Regions from separate parts of the Pseudoalteromonas 'SMAR' genome, predicted to be linked through region 2. Evidence: predicted binding sites of a transcription regulator. Region 2 holds the regulator's gene; each other region holds the start of a gene.

Region 1 (3,215 bases), on a different contig from region 2:
ACCTTTTAGGTAATCAGGACGAACATTACGGTAATCGATGTAATATGCGTGTTCCCAAAGATCCACAGTTAGGATTGGTGTCACACCATCTTCTGTTAGTGGAGTTGCCGCATTTGAAGTGTTAACAATATCTAGAGAACCGTCAGCAAGCTGTACTAACCAAGTCCAGCTTGAACCAAAGTTGTTTACTGCTTTGTCATTGAACGCTTCTTGGAACGCTGCAAAAGAGCCCCATTTTGCGTTAATAAGCTCAGCAACTTTACCTGTAGGCTCGCCACCAGCATTTGGTGCTAGGCTGTGCCAGTAGAAAGTGTGGTTCCAGATCTGTGCAGCATTATTGAAAACACCACCTTCAGAGTTACATACGATCTCTTCTAGTGATTTTCCTTCTAAGTCAGTACCTTCAACAAGACCATTTAGCTTAGTCACATACGTATTGTGATGTTTGCCGTGATGGTATTCTAACGTTTCTTGAGAGATGTGCGGCTCAAGAGCGTTTATTGCATAAGGTAGTGACGGTAGTTCAAATGCCATATTAATCTCCATTTTTTTGGTTAATTTGCCAATCGTGATACGAAAGGTAGCCGAGTTCGGCCCACTTTTCTATACGATCGACCTATATAGTGATACTATAATTCCTGACTATTTTACTCAAGTTTTAGCAAACAGCAATGTGTGCTCATAACTTAATGACTCATAATACACATTCTATGTGAATATAGGTCGATTATCTGCAGTGATAACGCCTGGCTGATTACTTTTAGGGCGTTGTATCTTGTGGCAGCGAGTTTACGGTTTAATCCGCGCTTAACTGTAAGGTATACTGCAGCAAATCGTGCTTATGAAATGAGTAACGGGCTATCGTCATTTTGAGGTAACTAATGGAAACTATTGACAAGATTAAACAACAGATCGAAGAAAACCCAATTTTACTCTACATGAAAGGGTCACCTAAGCTTCCTAATTGTGGTTTTTCTTCACAAGCATCACAAGCGCTAATGGCATGTGGCGAACAATTTGCCTATGTAGATGTGCTGCTTAACCCAGACATCCGTGCTGAACTTCCACACTACGCTAACTGGCCAACGTTCCCACAACTGTGGGTAGAAGGTGAACTCATTGGTGGTTGTGACATCATCATTGAGATGTTCCAAAAAGGTGAGCTTCAACCTTTAATCGCAGAAACTGCTGCGAAGTACAAAAAAGACGAAGAAGAAGCTGCACAGTAATCGCATTTGTAGCAATTGGCAAAATTGACACTTTAATTAAGCGAATTGCTATTAGGCAGAGGCGACTCTGCCTTTTTCCTACCTTTATACATTCATTAACATTCACCCAATGTCAGCAGTAAGTGTATACCCACTTAGTATTAAAAATATCTTAGCCACTCAAGCCAACAGCTGTTACAGCTTTTCTGCAAACACTCTCAGTGGTGCCGCGAAGCTCCCTGGCCACAGCATGCCTCATTACCGAGCAGAGCTTACTGACGCGAAACTTAAGATCCCGATTAATCATTACTTTGTCTGTTGCCAGCGTTAATTCCTGTCATTGTGATAAGCAACAACTGGTCGCGGCTGAAACATAAAACAGTCACTTTATTTACTTATACTTTACGTGCACGTAAACCTTAGCTATGAGCTTTATTGCATAGATAATCATCTGCGGTCTTGAATCGTACGTTTTTCAAGGTGAATGAAAAACGGAGTTAGTGAATATTTATTCATTAGGTTCTTGGTTTACGTTTACGTTAACGTCTCTTTTTTAGTTTTTTATCGTTAAACTTCCTTGATTGATACCGGTGTCATTTTGCAAATCTATGGTATATATTTTCAAAATGATAAAATATAGGCTAATTGGCTAACTTGTCTTACCAATGAGAAATATTCAAGATAATGAATATGTATTCATTTTTGTGTTGACTCGAGTTGCAATCAAGGCTAATTTTGGATATCTGCCAGCAGCTCGCCATATCGCAATAGGCTGTTGGTTGTTGTAGCAAGGGGGAGGGGTCATGTTATACGACTCAAAACTAGAAAAAGATAATTGTGGATTTGGCTTAATCGCGCACGTTAGTGGCCAGCCCAGTCACAAATTGATCCGTACAGCCATTACTGGCCTAGACCGTATGGAGCACCGCGGTGGCATATCTGCCGATGGTAAAACAGGTGATGGCTGCGGACTATTATTACAAAAGCCAGACAGCTTTTTTCGAGCTATCGCGGCGGAAAACAATTGGCACATAGGAAAAAATTATGCCGTAGGTATGATTTTCCTTAATCAAGACGACGAATTAGCAGCACAAGCATGCCAGGTTATTGAACAAGAATTAGAAAAAGAAACCTTAACCACGATTGGCTGGCGTGAAGTGCCCACCGATCCATCCATGTTAGGGCCAATTGCTAAGGCACAGTTACCGCAATTTAAGCAAGTGTTTGTCGGCGCCCCTGAAGGTTGGCGGCCAAAAGACTTAGAGCGCCGCTTGTACATTGCCAGACGCCGAATTGAAAAGCGCTTAGAGCAAGATGAACAGTTTTACATTTGCAGCCTTTCAGGTTTAGTGACCGTCTATAAAGGCTTAATGATGCCTGCTGACCTGCCCACTTTTTACAGTGACTTGGCAGACATGCGTATGACTAGCGCAATCTGTGTGTTTCACCAGCGTTTCTCAACCAACACTCAACCACGCTGGCCATTGGCTCAACCATTCCGATACTTAGCTCATAATGGTGAAATTAATACCATTCAAGGTAACCGCCAATGGGCACAAGCACGAGCGTATAAATTTGCATCGCCGTTACTGCCTGATTTACAAAGCGCCGCGCCTTTTGTCAATGAGACCGGTTCGGATTCCTCCAGTCTGGATAATATGCTGGAACTATTTCTAGCGGGTGGTATGGATTTATTCCGTGCTATGCGTATGTTAGTGCCCCCTGCATGGCAAAAAAACCGTGCCATGGACGAAGACTTAAGAGCGTTTTACGATTTTAACTCGATGCACATGGAGCCTTGGGATGGTCCTGCCGGAATTGTCATGTCAGATGGTCGCTTTGCGGCATGTAACCTCGATAGAAACGGCTTACGACCGGCGCGTTATGTACTGACTCAAGATGGTTTTATTACTTTAGCCTCTGAGGTGGGAATTTGGGATTATGCCCCTGACGAAGTCATTGAAAAAGGCAGGGTGGGTCCTGGTGAATTATTGGTTGTCGATACTC
Region 2 (3,215 bases):
GCAGAAACGCGCTGCTGCTGCACCCATAGAAAGCGTCGCAGAGCCGCCACCGGCTTTTGCTTCAACCACTTCAGTACCAGCGTTTTGGATACGCGTTGTGAGTGCCGCAACTTCTTCATCAGTAAACTCAACGCCTTCAACTTGAGAAAGCAGAGGAAGGATCGTTGTACCTGAGTGACCACCAATAACAGGGATCTTCACTTCAGACACGTCTAGGCCTTTTAGCTCAGCGATGAAAGTTTCTGCACGGATAACGTCAAGTGTCGTTACACCGAATACGCGAGCTGGGTCATAAGTACCTGCTTTTTTGAATACTTCAGCAACGATTGGAACCGTGCCGTTTACTGGGTTAGTGATCACACCAACAAGGGCCTTCGGACAGTTTTTAACAATGCCTTCTGCCAACGTTTTGATGATGCCCGCATTGACATTAAATAGATCCGCACGGTCCATGCCCGGCTTACGCGGCATACCTGCAGGAATAAGTACCACATCAGCACCAGCAAGCGCAGGGTCTAGGTCGTCTTTACCGTAACCTGCTACTTTCACCGCAGTTGGGATGTGAGATAAGTCAACTGCAACACCCGGTACAACCGGTGCAACGTCATAAAGCGCTAACTCAGAGCCAGCTGGAAGACCGTTTTTTAGCAATAAAGATAGAGCTTGACCGATACCGCCAGCGGCACCTAATACAGCAACTTTCATGTGAATTCTCCATAATTTGAAGGTGGAATTGAGTGTGCAGTAAAGATAATGAAAAGCGCTAGTAAACACAAATTAATCGCGCTTATTTTCGAGATTTTTTGACTAATGTCTTAAGCAAAAGTGTAAAGATCGTGACACTTCGCGCTTTACAGCGATAAACTAGGTACGCTGAGTCTGGATACGGTGTTGGGTATTTCGGCGCTTTTGTGTAGAATTTAAAGATTAGCCGTAGAAGAAGACAAGTTATGCAAGCGCAAGAAAAACAAGAAGCCCTTATCAAAGCCTTTAAAGCCATTTTAAAAGAAGAAAATTCTGGCTCACAAGGGGAAATTGTTGAAGCACTTAAAGAGCAAGGTTTCGACAATGTCAGTCAAAGTAAAGTATCTCGTATGCTCAGCAAATTTGGCGCCGTTCGTACCCGCAACGCCAAACAAGAAATGGTTTATTGCCTGCCTGCAGAAATGAGTGTACCCACGGCAAAAAGCCCACTGCGCCAGCTTGTGGTTGACATCATGCACAATGAAATGATGATCATTATTCGCACCAGCCCCGGAGCCGCGCAACTAATCGCTCGATTACTAGACTCACTAGGCACCGCAGATGGGGTATTGGGAACCATTGCTGGTGATGACACCATTTTTATCGCACCTGCGAAAATTTCGGAAATTGACGTTACCCTCGACAAAGTCAAAACTCTGTTTGATAACGTCTGATCCCGCAACCAATACGGGTTCGGATCACTCCGGCATTTTTGCCATCACGGTTAAAAACTCCAAGGATGGCGCGAAAAACGCGGAGCCCATGTCGGCACTGCTGTAATCCAAAATAGGATCGTAGCGCTGGCCCTCCCCTAGGCGACTTTGTAATACCTCTGCAAAGGCATCGCCTCGGGCACTGCAGCTCATATACAGGCTGCCTTGTTCAAAGACATCGCCAAAGGGCATGCTTTGATTCAGTAATAGAGGTTTACCCTGCTGATCTTTCAGTTCTGTTGCTTGCGCATGGTTAAACTCGCTCGGCTCGGACAGTAAGTCATTATCGAGGCGAGTTCGGCCCATCAGTTGCTCTTGCTCAGCGAGCGACAGCGCTTGCCAGCGCATTAAATCAAACTTAACTCGTTGAACGTGAATGTAGCTACCGAGGTGATCTGCGGCATTGGGGTTGTGCACCAAAGCGACTTCTCTTTTAGTACGTCCACGGGGAGTATCGGCGCCATAAATAAAGCCATTAAAGTCACGGCCATCTAAAAAACGAAAGGCTCGCACATGGGCCACCAGCTCCACCATACCATTAAGCATGTGTAGTACGCTTTGCGCAAAAATATGATTCACGTCTTCGCGATCGGAGCGAATAACATACAGTAAATCGAACGGCTGGCTATGCACCGCGTGCTCTGCTTGAGGGAAGTGGGGGAAACTGTGCAGGCCCTTAGGGATAAACTCAGGGTAAATGTGCGGCCAATATTGTGCACCAACGGCGACAAAGCTCGACAACATGGATTCCGAAAAGCGGTCTTCCAACTCCTCTTGTAAACGCCCACAATTGGCTAGCGCCGCGCGCAACGCTTCATCTTGCCCTTCGAGCACGTTGAAGAACAAATGCAAGCCGTGTAGGTTTGCTTCAGCACATACACCGGATTGGGCAAGCGCCATGCTCTACTCCCTGTTCTATTCATTTACTGTTAAGAAAAGAAATTTACAGCATGTGCCTTAATTTTTAAAGAGACAGGTTGATTTAAGTCCAGTGGATCGCTGGCAGGATGCGCCACTTCCAGCTCTTGTCCCTGAAGAGCAACACGATAAATGTACTCAGTACCCATAAAGCGCTGCTGTAAAATATCGACACCGCCTTGAGGGCTGTTTTCTAACGTGACGTGCTGTGGGCGTAAATACATTTCCCCTTTGGCATTATCATTTCCCAGCTCTATCAACGACTGCACCGCACCAAACTGGGTTTCTACCGCCGCGCCATTGACCCGCTGCGCTGGAATATAAATTCCCTGCCCTAAAAACTCTGCCACCATTTTGGTGTTAGGTCTTTGGAACAAGGTGCGCGGCTCTCCAACCTGAGCAATTTTTCCCTTGTCCATAATCGCTAAGCGATCGGCAAAAGCAAACGCCTCTTCTTTGGAGTGACTGACAAAAATGGCCGACACTGCTTGGTTTTTAATGATTTGACGAATTTCATTGATCAGCTGAAAACGAACCTGCGCATCAATATTTGAAAAAGGCTCATCGAGCAGCAATAAATTAGGCCGATAGGCTAACGCTCGAGCAATGGCAACGCGTTGCTGCTGGCCCCCTGATAACTCATGAGGATAGCGCGAGCCAAACTGCTCTAGCCTAACCAGTTCGAGCATTTCATTGACTCGCTGACGACGTTCTTGGTTGTTTTTTTGCGTTAACCCAAAGGCAATGTTTTGTGCCACAGTCAGGTGTGGAAACAGCGCATAGTCTTGAAACATCATGCCAATGTTGCGCTTTTGTGGCGGCACAAAGCCCCCTTCGCCA
Region 3 (3,215 bases), on a different contig from region 2:
ATCAAGAAACTCATTGGGCTGATGCGCCTGATTGATTGAACCGGGTCCCATTACAATGGTTTCACACCCCAGCTGCTGTAAAAACGGCGCTTCAGTGCAGTAATTAACCGCAATAGCGGCTTCACCAGAGAGGCGCTCCGCCATTTTTACTAACGCAGAATCCGTCGAGCCGGTAAAGGCGGGGATAGGTTCATGCATATCAACCACAGAAACACTGTTTGGGTATTGTGCGTTGATGGGGGCAACCGCCTGGAGTAGCATGGCCTGCAATTCTTTAACGCTGAGACCGGGCAGCGGGCGCATGTCCATGTGCAGTTCACAACAGCCGCAAATACGGTTGGCATTATCGCCACCATGAATATGCCCAAGGTTCAGTGTGGGATACGGAATTGCAAAATGAGGAACTGAATATTTATTCTTTAACTCCTCTCGTAATTGTAACAGCTGAGTAATGACTTGGTGCATTACTTCAATGGCATTGAGGCCACGTGCTGGATCTGAGCTGTGACCGGAGCGCCCAACCACCCGAAGCGCCGAAGTCATATGGCCCTTGTGGGTAAAGACTGGGGTCATATCGGTGGGCTCACCAATAATACAGCGCGCCGGTGTTAAGTTAGGATGCTTTGCCACCTGCTGTGCCCCAGCCATGGTGGTTTCCTCATCGGCGGTGGCCAGGATGATGAGCGGAGCGCTTTGCTTTTGTTCATCCAGTTCCGCAATAGCCTGTAAGACAAAGGCAAAGAAGCCTTTCATATCAATACTGCCAAGGCCATGTATTTTGTTGTCTTGCTCAGTGAGTTTAAACGGGTCAAACTGCCAACGGCTGTCATCAAATGGCACCGTATCGGTATGGCCGGCTAACATTAACCCTCCCTTACCTTCACCGCGCTTGGCGATTAAATTAAACTTATCTTTATCATTTTGCAGTGGCTCTACTTCTACGCTAAACCCCAAGGACTCACACCACTTTGCCAGTAACTCAATAACACCGCGATTAGACATATTTAGGTGGCTTTCCATGGCGCTGATAGAAGGAGAGGCGATCAAATGCTGATACATCGCCATGAACGAAGGTAATTTCATAAAAAATCCTAAAATATTTATTCAAAGTTCTTGCATAAAAATATAAAGGTGTTTACAGTGAATATCAATTCACTTTTTCAGCATAATTATATTGGAATGGCAATGCGACGATTTAACTTCAACAAATGAGCATAACCCCAAGTATTGATTGACGACTTTTGAGAACACCATGTTGAATGTATCTATAATCGGAGCTAGTGGCTACAGTGGCGTAGAGCTTGCCAAGCTGGTTGCTAACCATCCCAAGTTAACGCTTAAGGCGTGCTTTGTCTCTGCGCAAAGCCTAGATCAGCATAAGCTATTAAGCGAGCTTTACCCCGAACACAGTGGTTTGTTAGACATTGAATTGCAGCCGCTTACGGCCGAGGCCTACGAAGACATTGAGCAACACAGCGATTACGTGTGCTTGTGTACGGATCACCACGTTAGTGTTGAGTTGGCAGCAAAGTTTCTTGCTATGGGCAAGCGGGTATTTGATTTATCAGGCGGCTTTAGGTTGTCGAGCAACAGTGATTACCAAGACTACTACGGATTTTCTCATCCTCAAATAGAATGGCTGCAGCAAGCTAAATATGGCTTGGCAGAATGGTATGCCGATTCTCTGCACGATGCCCAGCTGATAGCAGTGCCTGGATGCTACCCAACAGCCGCATTAAACGCCTTAAAACCACTGCAGCAAGCAGGTTTACTTGCTGAGCAAAAAATCATTATTAATGCCGTTTCTGGGGTGACTGGGGCGGGCAGAAAAGCCAACCTCGGCAGTCACTTTTGTGAAGTTTCGTTAGCGCCTTACGGGCTATTTAACCACCGCCATAGTCCAGAAATTGAAAAGTATCTGGATCATCCGGTGCTCTTTACCCCGCATTTAGGCAATTTTAAGCGCGGTATTTTGGCCACCATGTATGTGCAGTTGCAGCCACAAGTAACGCCAGAGCAGGTTACTGAGGCCTACCAAGTGCTAGCAGACGAGCCATTGATCCGCTTAAAGGGCGCTGCCATGCCAAGCATTAAAAGTGTCGCCGGGCAGCCCTTTGTTGATATCGGTTGGCAACAGCAGGAGCAGCAGTTGATTGTAGTGGCAGCCATAGACAATCTACTTAAAGGCGCTGCGGGTCAAGCGCTGCAATGTATGAATCTTGCTGCCGGCATGGCGCATTTTGAAGGGTTGGGAGTAGCACAATGAGCAAACAAACATGGGTAATTAAACTGGGCGGCGCGGTACTCAATCACAGCGGCGCAGCCAATGCCGTATTTGTGGCGATGAAAGAAATTCAACAGCAAGACCCAAGTAAACAGTTTGTCATTGTGCATGGCGGTGGCGCCTTAGTGGATAAATGGCTTGCGGACGCCGGTTTTGCTACTGCCAAACACCAAGGTTTGCGGATCAGTCCGCAAGAGCAAATGCCTTATATTGTTGGCGCTTTGGCAGGATGTGCTAACAAACAACTGATGGCTGAAGCCATCACCGCAGGCCTCAGCCCGGTGGGGTTGTGTCTTTACGATGCCGGCTTTAGCACCCAGCAGAAACTCAAAGCATTAGGCCGGGTAGGCAGTTGCCAAGCCCATGAGGGCGGTATGCTAGCGCCTATTTTGGAATACGACCGCTTACCGGTGGTGAGTTCGGTGGGGATTGGCGCTGATGGTAACTTATATAACGTTAATGCCGACGAAGCCGCCGCCGCGATTGCCAGTAAACTCGGCGCAGAGCTTATCTTTATGACGGATGTCGCGGCGGTGCTCGACGGCGATAAGCAGCCACTAACCCTGCTTGATGGCGAGCAAATACAACAGCTGATCACTGAAAAGGTCATTGTGGGCGGGATGGAGGTCAAAGTTAAGACCAGTCTTCACGCTGCCCAACACTTACGACGAGGGGTGTACATCTCAAGCTGGAAAAAGCCTGAGAACTTAGTGGCACTGCTCAATGGTGAGCATGTCGGTACCCAAATTCAGCCGTAGGAAAGATCATGACAGGACAATTTTTAACGGGTCTTGAATTAGACCAAAGCAAGGTGTTGGCGCTGCTCGCGCTTGCCAAAAACATCAAAAATCAACCACAGGAATACAGTCAAGCCTTAGCGGGCAAGTCGGTAGTCACTTTATTTGAAAAGCCGAGCTTAAGAACGCGACTG
Region 4 (3,215 bases), on a different contig from region 2:
ATTGCCGAGCGAACTATGCTGGAAGTTGAAATTGCTGCTGCCGCTAAGCGTCAACAAAGTAGCACCAGTCATCATAAGTACATCGCCAAGGCGAGCAAGCATTTACATTCGGTGATTGAAGATGCCATTGCCAAACAAATCAATGATCTAGATAACATTTACCACGAAGTGGTTGGGATCCAAGACTCCGTACCGGCGTTGCTCGACCTTTTGTCGGTGCGTTCGGCGTCTGTGGGGCGCCTAGAACCCCTTGTGAATGACCTAAGTTGGTTAGGTCGTGAGCTGGTGTCTTTGGTTAACTTGCCGCAGTACCGTAAAAAGAACAGCAAAGGCACTGCAATAAAAGTCGATACCCCAGCGCTGGCACTGCGTTACTTAGGGTTAGAAAACTTGCAAATGGTGATCCCCACCATGGCGATGCGTCATTGGATGCCGCACTCTACCGAACCTTTTGCTTTAATGAAGCGCAAAATGCGTGAGTTGAGTATGAGTACCGCCATAGCCGCAAAAGAGCTGGCACCATTTTATGGGGTTAAAGAGCAGCACGCTTTTACCTTAGGCATGCTGTTGGAGCTGGGTAAAATCGCTTTAGTTCGACTTTACTTGCGCACCTTTGAAAAAGTTTGGCAGGCGAAAGTAAAAATTGCTCGCGACAAAAAGCAAAAAGATCTCCACTCAGCGCTACTTGAGCTGGCGCCTGATCCGTTATTTTTGCGTAACCTGTTGGTTAATCACTCGGCTGAGTTATCGCGTAAGCTAATTGAAAAAATGGAACTGAAGTATTTGCCGTTTAATGCCGTCATGGAAGAGTATACGCAAACTTATTTACCCAATGCGCATAAAATAATAGCCGACCCAATAGCGTTAACAACGGTGATGCAAAAAGCTTATGGTTATGCGCAAATGCTTGTTTTAAAAGACAGTCAGCTGATTGAAGAGGATGAAGCGGAACTTCTACTACAGCACCTTGAACTCAGCGATGAGATGCGCAAACAATTAGCAAAATGTGCCTTCCATAACCTCCAGTTGACGATTTTGTAAAAAAAACTAAAATTTTTTTTGCGACTATTCATTCATAGCCCATCACTTGGCGAGCTGTGCAAAGCTGCACAGCGCTTGCCTTGCCCATAAAACATGTCCTAAATAGTTATTCACTGAAGGTGAGAAAATATGTTAAACCCTTGAATATCAAGGCCTCCACGGCAGAGAGATATGAGACAAAACGGGCTTTTTCTGGAATAATAGGCGTATGAAAATTGTGCCATCAAGGATTAATTCAGACTTAATCAGCGCCATATTGGCTGCATAGTTATCCGCATACATTACAGGCCTAGGCCGTGTAAGCCATTAGGAATGACTACCTTGAAGCACTTTCACTCACCAAATATGAGGAAATAAAATGACTATTAATCGTGAATTGTTCGATGACGTAATGGTACCTAACTACGCCCCTTCTGCGGTAATTCCAGTAAAAGGTGAAGGCTCACGTGTTTGGGATCAAGAAGGCAAAGAGTATATCGACTTTGCTGGTGGTATTGCCGTTAACTGTCTTGGTCATTGTCACCCAGCTTTGGTGGGCGCGCTGAAAGAGCAAGGTGAAAAAATTTGGCACTTATCTAATGTCATGACCAACGAGCCGGCATTACGTTTAGCGAAAAAATTAACCGACGCCACGTTTGCAGACAAAGTCTACTTTGCTAACTCAGGTGCAGAAGCAAACGAAGCGGCACTGAAGCTGGCACGTCGTTGGGCGCTGGATAAATTCGGTGCCGAAAAGTCACAAATCATTTCGTTTAACAAAGGCTTCCACGGTCGTACTTTCTTCACTGTGACGGTTGGTGGTCAAGCAGCTTATTCAGATGGTTTTGGTCCAAAGCCGGGTGATGTTGCGCACACCGATTATAACGACCTAGCAGCGCTAGAAGAAATCATGTCTGACAAAACCTGTGCAGTCATGATGGAGCCGCTACAAGGTGAAGGCGGTATTGTTTCACCTGATGCTGATTTCGTAAAAGGTGTACGCGAGCTATGTGATAAGCACAATGCACTGCTTATTTTTGACGAAGTACAAACCGGTGTTGGTCGTACGGGCGACTTATACGCATACCAAGGCCTAGGTGTAACACCAGATATTCTGACCACGGCCAAAGCGTTAGGTGGTGGCTTCCCTATTGGTGCCATGATCACTACCACTGAGATTGCAGCACACCTAAAAGTGGGTACCCATGGTTCAACTTATGGTGGTAACCCATTGGCGTGTGCCGTAGCTGAAGCCGCGTTTGATACTGTTAATACACCAGAAGTGCTTAACGGAGTTAAAGAAAAAGAGCAGCTTTTCCGTGAGCTACTTACTGAAATCAATAACAAGCACAACGTCTTCAGTGAAGTACGTGGTAAAGGTCTATTGATCGGTGGCGTGGTTGCTGAAAAGTATCAAGGCAAAGCGAAAGAGTTTTTAGTTGAAGGCATCAAGCAAGGCGTGATGTCACTTGTTGCTGGTGCAAACGTGGTTCGTTTTACACCATCACTGGTTATCCCTGAAGCGGACATCCGTGAAGGTATGGCGCGCTTTGAAAAAGCGGTTGCCGCGGTTGTGGCTAACAACGCTTAATATGCTTGCGAGGCTGCCAATGGGCAGCCTTGTTGTCATCCATAATTTTGAGGAGTAAGCGGGCTCATGATGATCCTTCGCCCAATCCAAGAAAGCGATTATCCAGCGCTTTTAAACATTGCTCACGAATCGGGACATGGCTTTACGTCACTGCCGGTTAATGAAGAGCTATTACAAAAGAAAATTGCACGTTCGGTGGCTTCGTTTGGTAAGCACGCCGATAAGCCTTTCGATGAAGGCTACCTATTTGTACTGGAAGACAGTGAAACAGGTGAAGTGGTAGGTACGAGCGGTATTGAAGCCGCGGTGGGTTTAGATGATGCGTTTTATCACTATCATTTAAGCAAAGTGATCCACTCGTCACGCACTTTGGATGTTTACAAAGCAGTGGATATTTTGACTCTGTGCAACGATTACACCGGTGCAACAGAGCTATGCACGTTATTTTTAAAAGACGGCTATCGTAAAGGTGCCAATGGCAAGTTGCTGTCGCGCGCACGTTTTATGTTTATTAACCAGCATCGTGCCCGTTTTGCCGAGACCCTGATCGCAGAAATGCGCGGTGTGTCGGATGAAAATGGCGACAGTCCATTTTGGCAATGGC

What was found. The regulator ArgR, encoded in region 2, controls arginine synthesis, uptake and breakdown. The targets are predictions, from matches to a motif close to ANTGAATANNTATTCANT.
Region 1: the regulator ArgR is predicted to act here: its motif matches at 1,892-1,909, upstream of gltB (glutamate synthase large subunit).
Region 3: the regulator ArgR is predicted to act here: its motif matches at 1,140-1,157, upstream of argC (N-acetyl-gamma-glutamyl-phosphate reductase).
Region 4: the regulator ArgR is predicted to act here: its motif matches at 1,139-1,156, upstream of ACNKW2_RS15505 (aspartate aminotransferase family protein).

The regions. Positions count from the first base shown of each region.
Region 1 covers NZ_JBLWMW010000045.1:5,258-8,472, forward strand. Annotated here, with positions in the region: gene ACNKW2_RS16055 (Fe-Mn family superoxide dismutase) at 1-534, opposite strand, end outside; gene ACNKW2_RS16060 (Grx4 family monothiol glutaredoxin) at 882-1,229, shown strand; gene ACNKW2_RS16065 (hypothetical protein) at 1,339-1,539, shown strand; gene gltB (glutamate synthase large subunit) at 2,012-3,215, shown strand, end outside.
Region 2 covers NZ_JBLWMW010000005.1:126,292-129,506, forward strand. Annotated here, with positions in the region: gene mdh (malate dehydrogenase) at 1-705, opposite strand, end outside; gene argR (transcriptional regulator ArgR) at 951-1,418, shown strand; gene ACNKW2_RS04120 (Dyp-type peroxidase) at 1,443-2,357, opposite strand; gene ACNKW2_RS04125 (ABC transporter ATP-binding protein) at 2,387-3,215, opposite strand, start outside.
Region 3 covers NZ_JBLWMW010000002.1:30,731-33,945, forward strand. Annotated here, with positions in the region: gene argE (acetylornithine deacetylase) at 1-1,083, opposite strand, end outside; gene argC (N-acetyl-gamma-glutamyl-phosphate reductase) at 1,256-2,266, shown strand; gene argB (acetylglutamate kinase) at 2,263-3,042, shown strand; gene ACNKW2_RS01435 (ornithine carbamoyltransferase) at 3,051-3,215, shown strand, end outside.
Region 4 covers NZ_JBLWMW010000041.1:19,073-22,287, reverse strand. Annotated here, with positions in the region: gene ACNKW2_RS15510 (HDOD domain-containing protein) at 1-1,041, shown strand, start outside; gene ACNKW2_RS15505 (aspartate aminotransferase family protein) at 1,400-2,611, shown strand; gene astA (arginine N-succinyltransferase) at 2,678-3,215, shown strand, end outside.